2 regions of the Hydrotalea sp. GW822-HT8A01 genome follow, and region 1 is predicted to be linked to the other one. Evidence: riboswitches for the same ligand, from Rfam matches in the RefSeq annotation. Region 1 holds a riboswitch; the other holds the start of a gene.

Region 1 (4,554 bases):
AGTTTCTCAGCAGGTATAAACGCTTTTGCTTTTTCCATTAATGCTATCATTTCTGCTTTAGAAGGAACCCTTGGCGAATGAATGTCATAAACACCGGGACCAATTTCGTTGGGATATTTAAAATCGGCAAAAGCATCCAGTAATTCCATTTGTGAACGACTGCATTCAATTGTAATCACATCAGCATCCATGTCGGCAATATTTTGAATGATGTCGTTAAATTCAGAATAGCACATATGTGTATGAATTTGTGTTTCATCATGTACACCACTTGCCGATATTCGGAATGCTCCAACAGCCCATTGTAAATATTCCTGCCAATTTTCTTTTCGTAATGGTAACCCTTCACGAATGGCTGGTTCATCTATCTGTATAATTTTTATACCTGCTTTTTCCATATCCATTACTTCATCACGGATGGCAAAAGCAATCTGTTTACAGGTTTCACTGCGTGGTTGATCATTACGAACAAAACTCCATTGCAAAATAGTAACAGGGCCTGTAAGCATTCCTTTAACACATTTTTGGGTTAACGATTGAGCGTAAGAAGTCCACCGCAATGTCATTGGTGCAGGGCGGCTTACATCGCCATAAATAATTGGTGGCTTTACACAACGGCTGCCATAGCTTTGTACCCAGCCGTCTTGGGTAAATGCAAATCCGTTTAATCGTTCACCAAAGTATTCCACCATATCATTGCGTTCAAATTCTCCATGCACCAATACATCAATACCCATTGCTTCCTGCCAACGGATGGCCTCTGATATTTCTTTTGCAACTAAATCATCGTATTGCTCTTGTGTAATTTCGCCTTTTTTAAGCTTAGTCCTCCAACTTCTTACCTCGGCAGTTTGTGGAAATGAACCGATAGTAGTAGTGGGGAACATGGGTAATTGCAAGGCTTTACGTTGCTTAATTTTTCTCAAAGAAAAATCATTGAAGCGCTGTGTATCTTTTTCAGTAATAGCAGCAACACGTTGTTTTACGCTCTGATTGTGAATAAGAGTTGATATTTTCCTACTTTGATGTGCCTCCATATTTTCCTGCAATTTTAAAATTGCATCTGCCTGATGTTCCTTATTTGCCAATTGTTTCAGCGTTACCACTTCGTCAATTTTTTGTTTTGCAAAGGCAAGCCACTGTTTAATTTCAGGTTTTAATGTTTTATTGTTTGTTTCTAATTCCAGATCGCAAGGTGAATGGATTAATGAACAAGAAGGAGCAATCCAAATCCTTTCTACTCCAATTATTTTAACTGCTTTATCAATTAATGCAAGCGACTGCTGAAAATCATTTTTCCAAATGTTTCTGCCATCCACTAAGCCTAATGAAAGATTGGTTTTTGTTTTCACAAAATCAGTTGCTAAGATATCGTCTAACTGTGATGGGCAGCGTACCAAATCAAGATGTATTGTTTGCACAGGAAGGCTTAATACGGTTTGTAGATTTTGCCCATAACATTCAAAATAGCTTGTTAAAATTATATGAAGGCCGGGTAATTTATTCTTTATTTTCTGATATGTTTTTACAATAATTTGTTGTTCTGATTGGCTCAAGTCAAGTGCTAAACAAGGTTCATCAAATTGGATATAGTGGGCATTAGCATCATCTAATTTTTTCAATATTTCCAAATAAACAGGCAACAGTCTTTCGATGAGTTCAAGCCTGTGAAAGCCTTCTCCTTTTTCCTTACCCAAAAGTAAGTAAGATACTGGCCCCAGTAGTACAGGCTTTGCCTGAATACCATTTGCTTTTGCTTCTAAAAATTCATTTAACACTTTATTTGAATATAAAGTAAATTTTTGAGTGGCAGTAAATTCAGGAACAATGTAATGATAGTTGGTATCGAACCACTTAGTCATTTCCATGGCAGTAACATCATAGCCATCTTTTTGGTAACCTCTTGCCATTGCAAAAAGCAAATCAATGTCTGGCAATTGTTTCGTTTCCATCAATGAATGATACCTTTCCGGAATTGCTCCAACCATTAAGCTGATATCCAATACATGGTCGTAAAAAGAAAAGTCATTGCAAGGTATCAGGTCAATACCTAATTCTTTTTGTAATTGCCAGTTTTGCTGGCGAATGGTTTTACCTGTTTGCAGTAATTGCTGTACAGGAATTTTGCCCGACCAATATTGCTCGGAAGCTTTTTTGAGTTCACGTTGGCTGCCTATCCTCGGGTAGCCTAAGTTGTGTGTTTGCATTTTTTGATGCTTTTAAAATGATGAAATCAGTTTAAAGCTCTTTTGCTAAACCTCATAATGTTTTGTAGAAGAAGTGAAAGAAATGGTATGCACACAATGAATCCTGCAAGAGTCAATAATCCTGCAAAATAATGGGCACATCAATTCTGACTGTCTGCTTCATTCCACGAAAGCATTGTCAACACGGTAAAGGCAGGTCTCCTGACTTGTAACATTTTTACCGTCCTTCCCATCTCGCTCAAGGCAAAACAGTGGATACACAAGGGTAAAAATTTAACGTTACTTACAGTTGCGGGACAGTTTGTGATTTGCACACAATTCCCTATTAATTTACGTTAAGTAAAACCTTTTCCGTTTGATGAAGAAATGTAGTAAAGAACTATTTGAATACAAATATATTATAACTTTCTATTAAAATTTCATCTCTGCAATTTTACCCTAAATCAAATCAAGCCATACATGTGTTATCGATTAGCCTTTCTTTTGTTTTTTTTGTCAACTTTAGTATTATTGTTCCTACTATTGTGACTATATAACACAAAACTTTTATTTAGGGTTTTATCCTTTTAACAGCAATTGAATATAACATTCATTCCGAAATCAATACCTTTAAAAATGAATGGTTGGTAATATTAACGGTTATCACGATAGCAAACCATTATTTATTATTTATGTCTGAAGCATTTCAGCTTACCTGCACCATTATTCTGCTTTTACAACGTTTAAGCTGGCAGTTGTTGTTGGTGCTATTATTTGTTTATAAACACCATCCCACAGGCTTATACGCTTTTGTAAAGAGGTAATAATTGCCTGTTCTGCTTCTTTCCAACGTTGTTCATCAGTACCACATAAGTTTGTTGTCATTTGCAGGGCAAGCTGGCTATGGTGGTTGCCGTCAACTTCAATGTGCCTTTCCAGATAATATTTGAAAATTGAGATACTTTGTGGAAAGTTTTTATGTATATCATTAACCATTGAAACAAACATCCCCGGAATTAAATCTTCGCGCCCAAATGTAAAGATGGCTGATTGCAAATAATCTTTTTGGCTGTTAATGATTTCAAATGTAAAGTCAACAAATTCACGTGCTGCTGATGGCACCTCAGCTGCTGCAAATGCAGTAACCATATTACCGGTATTTTTTAACACGCGGATAAATGTTTCCATTGGCTTAGTATCGGCGCCACATTGCTGCATGGCATCCAAATAAAGTTCAAAATGACTTTTTCTATGGCCAAAACTATCCATATCAGACTCTTCCCCCACTACTATTTCATTGATAAGGTATCTTGTATCAGCAGCACCTTTGGGAAACCAGGGGATGACAGTACAGGTTAAATTATTTTGTAATGTTTTTAATAATGACATGAAGTCCCAAACAGCAAAAACATGATACTGCATAAAAACCTTCAGGTCATCCGTATTCCTAATGGCTGCATATACTTTATGCTGCATGATTTGTTGTCTGTAAGGCTCTATTGCCTTTTTTATATGCGCTATTGATTCGTTCATCTTTTAAATGTATTAATTTTATTAATTATTTAAATTAAGTATGCATTGTTTTTTTTGAAGCATGCAAAGTAATGAACAAATCATCTGCACAAAAATTTAATTAAGAGTAGGTAGATAAGAAAAAGCTATCGATCAATTGATACGCCCATGCTGCAATAAAGATGATAGTAAACTTAAGTTGATTGTTGGTTCCTATGAGGCCAACAGCACACAAATAATTATGTTAGGCAAAATTTCTTTCATTTATTTTGATGAATCTACAATTAATGATAGACAAATTCAAAAATGACATCACTATTTTTTATCAAATAATTTTTCTGCATTTTTCTGCGAGTTCAGCGGGAAAAAAATCTTCCGCAGATAGCGCTGATGGATCAATCATTTACATTTTAATCCAACTCCCTGCCTTTTGCGCCTATACTTTGCGGGCTTTGCGTGAAAAAATAAACCACAACGGTAACAGAGGATTACACAGAAAATTTTTTACTTATTTTTAAAATCAACCTATTCTGTAGTTCATCTGCGGATTCATCGGAAAAATCATCTCCCGCAGATAAAGCTAATTTACGCTGATGAGAGTTGGTTCATTGTCATTTCTATGCATTGCTGAATGCATTTATTTTATTCTTTGAAAAAAATGCCGATATCCGTCCGATACCGGATGATCATCACAAATCAATTGATTATTTTGAATAGAAAAAGCTGTTCCATTTGGCCCAAACCATAGCTTGCCGGATGTAAAATTGAGGAGATGTACAATTTTTTATAAGTACTGTCATAAGTAATAAAAAATTGATCATTTGATTGTATGGTGCCATTTTCGGAAAGCGTATAA
Region 2 (4,554 bases), 850 kb from region 1:
AAAACCGATAACCCGATAATAACTCAGGTTTACCAATAAGTACAATACAATAATGATGGTAATGCCCATAAAAATACCACGGGGCATATTTTGGGCCGGCTTGTTGATTTCATTACCAAAATTGATGGTTTGCTGATAGCCTCCATAAGTAAACGATACAGCTATGAGACTAATCCCTAAACTTTGAATCCAGCTCATATGTGGAGTGCTATCAGCCATAACACTTGCTGTTGCTACTGCCTGATGATATGGAAAAAACAAGGCCGCAATGAGTACCACTATCATTCCTATTTTAATTAGCATTAAAATATTTTGAGCCTTTGCACTCATACGCAAACCCATTAAATTAATACCATAAAACACTAAAATAGCCCCGGCACTGATAATGGCTTTATCAATATCCGTCCACTGATGACCGGGAAACAATTTTGTAATATAACCACTTCCTATTAATGCAACGCCACTTAGTGATGCAGCATTGCTGATTAAAATGATACAGTTAATGGCAAACGCAATACTAGGATGATAGGCTACTGAAAATATTTTATAATACCCGCCGGTAACCGGGTAACGGCTACCTATTTCCGCATATGTTAAAGCACCACAAAAAGCTATCAATCCACCCAATATCCATGCAGTAAAATAAACAGATGGCGTAATGGCATCCTTGGCAGAAGTAGCGGCGGTTCTGAAAATACCCATTCCAATTACCAGCCCTACTACAATCATGGTAAAGCTAAACAAATTCAGTTGTTGTTTTCCCTGCATGTTGCTAAAGTATGGCACTCAATATAGTAAAGAAATCAATGAAACACAGAAAAAGCTGTTCATTCTATAGGCCACTTTCTATCCATGCATAAATAGCAGGATAGATACCACCCTAAAAACCGACCCATGAATTGAACATAAAGCATCATTTTCCGGCAATAAGCAATGGCACATATCTGTTCAAAAAACAGCTCAATATATTGGTTTAGAAGTTGAGATGATTCTTTTTTCAATACGCCTGTCCGGCACAATCCAAATAACAGCTACTACCCCATATAAAAACAAAGCCACCCAGGCATTCCAAAATCCAACTGCAATGGCAATAATATAAATATAAACTGAAACTTTTCCCTTAACATCATTGTTTATGACTGCAGCTAAAGCAGCCTCTTTTCCATGCAATGCAATTAACGTACGAACCAAAATAAAGTAAGCAATGGCATTCATTAATAACACAAAGCCATACAATACCACCGGTAAACTTTCAAAATGATTTTCCCATCCATCCCGACACAAATGGTACCAATGACAACCAAAAAAACAAATACAAATTTTCAATAATATTTTGCCGTTTACAAGCGCAACACTTTGCATTAAATAAATGGTGGTGGTTACTCCAGTAAATTCCAATATAAATAAAACTCAAAATATAACTTAGCAATACCGGCCATATTGCTTGTAATGCACTAAATGTAGCAGTATGTGGCACTTTAAACTCTAACACCATTATGGTAATAATTATGGCTATTACGCCATCGCTAAAAGCTTCCAATCTTCCTTTTCCCATGGTGAATCATTCGGTGAAAAAAATGAAATTAAATAAAAAATGTACAATTCAAAGCAATTACTATTTTTGCCTTGTATTTGGTTCTTTTTATTGCATTGCAAGCCATTCTTTCAACGGTATGCATTGTGATAGAAGGATTAAAAGGGAAACCGGTGTAATTCCGGTGCTATCCCCGTAGCTGTAAGGGCCTCAGTAAAAGAGAAAGCGATAACAACCACTGTTCCTAAAACGGAATGGGAAGGTGCTAAAGCCCCAAGCCAGAAGACCTGCCAGATACAGCCTCATTGAAAAATGAGTTTGTCATTCACGGCTTTCGGGTGAAAAGCATGGAATGTAAAAGACTGTCTGCAGCAGTCAATTATATTTCTCCGTTTTTTTGTTTTCCTGAAAGCTCATTGTTTCATTTTAAAAACAATCAACAATGAGCAAAAAATTAACGCTCCTTCTTACATCCATAGCTTTGGGCTATGCAGCTTTTGCACAACAAGACTCTATGGCCACCCGCCAGTTAAACGAGGTGGTAGTAACCGCTTCTAAAACACCTATTAAAGAATCAGAAACGGGTAAAATTGTAACCGTAATTGATCAAAAAACCATTCAAAACCATGCAGGCAGCAGTTTAGCTGCATTGTTGAATACACAGGCAGGTTTTTTTATTAATGGCAGCAACAATGCATTGGGTACTAATTTAGATTTGTACTTCCGTGGTGCTTCTGGAGGCAATATGTTAATTGTGATTGACGGAGTGCCGGTGTACGACCCCTCACAAATCAACAATTCATTCGACCTGAATAATATTCCTTTAGACCAGGTAGAACGTATTGAAATTCTGAAAGGCGGACAAAGTACTTTATGGGGCAGCAATGCCGTTGCAGGTGTTATTCAAATTTTTCTAAAAAAAGAAGCCAAAAAGAAAATGGCCCTGAATGCCAACGCATCTTATGGCACTTATAACACTTTCAATAGTGGTGCCGGCATTAGCGGCTCGCTTAAAAAATGGGATTATTTGGTGCAGTACAACTACATTAAAAGCGCCGGTTTCCCTGCTGCTTATGATAGTACGGGTAAGCAGAACTTTAAAAAAGATGGTTTTGAGCAAAGCAGCGTAATGGCTGAAACCCGTTACCATTTTTCACCTTCATTAACAGCAAAAGCGTTTGGCAATTTTAGCCATTACCAAACCGATTTACCTGCCGGTGCTTTTACCGATGAAAAAGATTATACCCTTAACAATAAAAATAATTTGGGTGGACTGGCATTAGATTTTCAACACAAAAAAGTAAACTGGACTTTACAGGGAAGTTACCAGCAGACCAACCGCCATTATGTAAACGACAGCACTTATGTTTCGAGCCCTTATTACAATTATTCGAACCAGCAATATAACGGCAATACCACTACGTTAGAAACCTTTGGCAGTATCCGTTTCCAAAAACATATTCGCCTGGTTTCGGGTATTCAGTACCAACATCAAAACACCAGCCAAAGCTATTTCAGTACCGGACCTTACGGACCCTACACCTCTGAACTGGGAAAAGACAGCGCCAATGTTAACCAGCTTTCGGCGTATGCCTCTTTGCTGTTGCTGAATATTCATGGGTTTAATTTTGAAGCCGGTGGCCGCGTTAACCACCATTCCATTTATGGTAACAATGCAACTTATACCCTTAATCCCTCATTTGTAATTGATGAAAATACCAAGTTATTTATTAACATTTCATCAGGCTATAATATTCCTTCGTTGTATCAATTGTATAGCGCTTATGGCAACAAAAATTTAAAACCTGAAAGCAGTACTACTTATGAAATTGGACTCCAAACCCAAAGCACAGATAAAAAAATGAGCCTGCGCCTTGCTGCATTTAAAAGAGATACCAAAAACCTGATTATTTTTTATACCGATGCCAATTACAACAGCTACTACATCAATCGCGACCAACAACACGACTATGGCTTTGAAGTAGAAAGCAATACACAAATTGGTACAATTGGCACCTGGAGTAATAATCTTACCTATATTGACGGGCATGGCATTCAAAATGGTGTTAGTGTAAACAACCTGTTCCGACGTCCTAATTTTGTGATGAACAGTGTACTTACCCTTTCGCCCGTAAAAGGCTTTACCATTGCACCGGCCTTTAAATACGTAGGTACTCGTTTAAAAGGGCCTTATGATATTGGACCTGATTTACAGCCCGCTTATTATACTGTTGACTGTTTTATCAGCTACCGGGTTAACAAACAAATTCGCCTGTTTACTTCGCTCAACAATATTACCGACCAACAATATTTTGATATTGTAGGCTATAACAGCAAACGCTTTAATATGATGACAGGGGCTTATTTTAACTTTTAAATTAAAACAATCGTTATGTCTATTCAAAAATTCAATCCGGCAACAGCAATTGTATTGTTGTTTATTTTATTAGCCGCTGCTTTGCGTATTTGGAATGCAGGCAGTACCCTATCGCCTTTGGCCAATTTTACGCCCATTGGTGCCATGGGGCTATTTGGTGGTACTTATTTCAATCAGCCCTGGAAAAAATATGCATTTCCTTTAGGTGCTCTTTTTTTTAGTGATGTGATAATGATGCATACCATTTATGCAGGTTACGGTAACGGGTTGCTGTACAAAGGATGGATATACACTTATCTTGCATTTGCAGTAATTGTTTTAATAGGCACATTGATTAAGCATGTAAAAATGAGTACGGTAATCACCGCGGCATTTGCGGCTGCACTGGCACACTGGATTATTACAGACTTACCCGTTTGGTGGTTTGGTGGATTAGATATCAGAAACGGCCAACGCTTACAGCGCAATTGGGATGGGTTTGTTCAATGTTATGTTCAGGCTTTACCCTTTTTAAGGAATATGCTGGTAGCCAATATTGTATACGGCGCCATTTTTTACGGCAGTTTTGAATGGCTGCAAAAAAAATATCCGGCCTTATCAGTGCATGCGGTTTCAAAATAATAAACGTACAGGGCTTGCTGCA

The links. A riboswitch is a leader RNA that binds a small molecule or an ion and turns the genes downstream of it on or off. The one in region 1 is predicted to bind cobalamin.
Region 2: it holds a riboswitch for cobalamin, as region 1 does, so the genes downstream of both, AC3QLY_RS02595 (TonB-dependent receptor plug domain-containing protein) here and metE (5-methyltetrahydropteroyltriglutamate--homocysteine S-methyltransferase) in region 1, are expected to answer to the same signal.

The regions. Positions count from the first base shown of each region.
Region 1 covers NZ_CM179506.1:1,440,303-1,444,856, reverse strand. Annotated here, with positions in the region: gene metE (5-methyltetrahydropteroyltriglutamate--homocysteine S-methyltransferase) at 1-2,207, opposite strand, end outside; cobalamin riboswitch at 2,382-2,572, opposite strand; gene AC3QLY_RS06345 (DUF3050 domain-containing protein) at 2,910-3,719, opposite strand; gene AC3QLY_RS06340 (hypothetical protein) at 4,395-4,554, opposite strand, start outside.
Region 2 covers NZ_CM179506.1:589,151-593,704, forward strand. Annotated here, with positions in the region: gene AC3QLY_RS02580 (APC family permease) at 1-768, opposite strand, end outside; gene AC3QLY_RS02585 (hypothetical protein) at 961-1,284, opposite strand; gene AC3QLY_RS02590 (TMEM175 family protein) at 1,253-1,555, opposite strand; cobalamin riboswitch at 1,653-1,843, shown strand; gene AC3QLY_RS02595 (TonB-dependent receptor plug domain-containing protein) at 1,977-3,911, shown strand; gene AC3QLY_RS02600 (DUF6580 family putative transport protein) at 3,927-4,532, shown strand.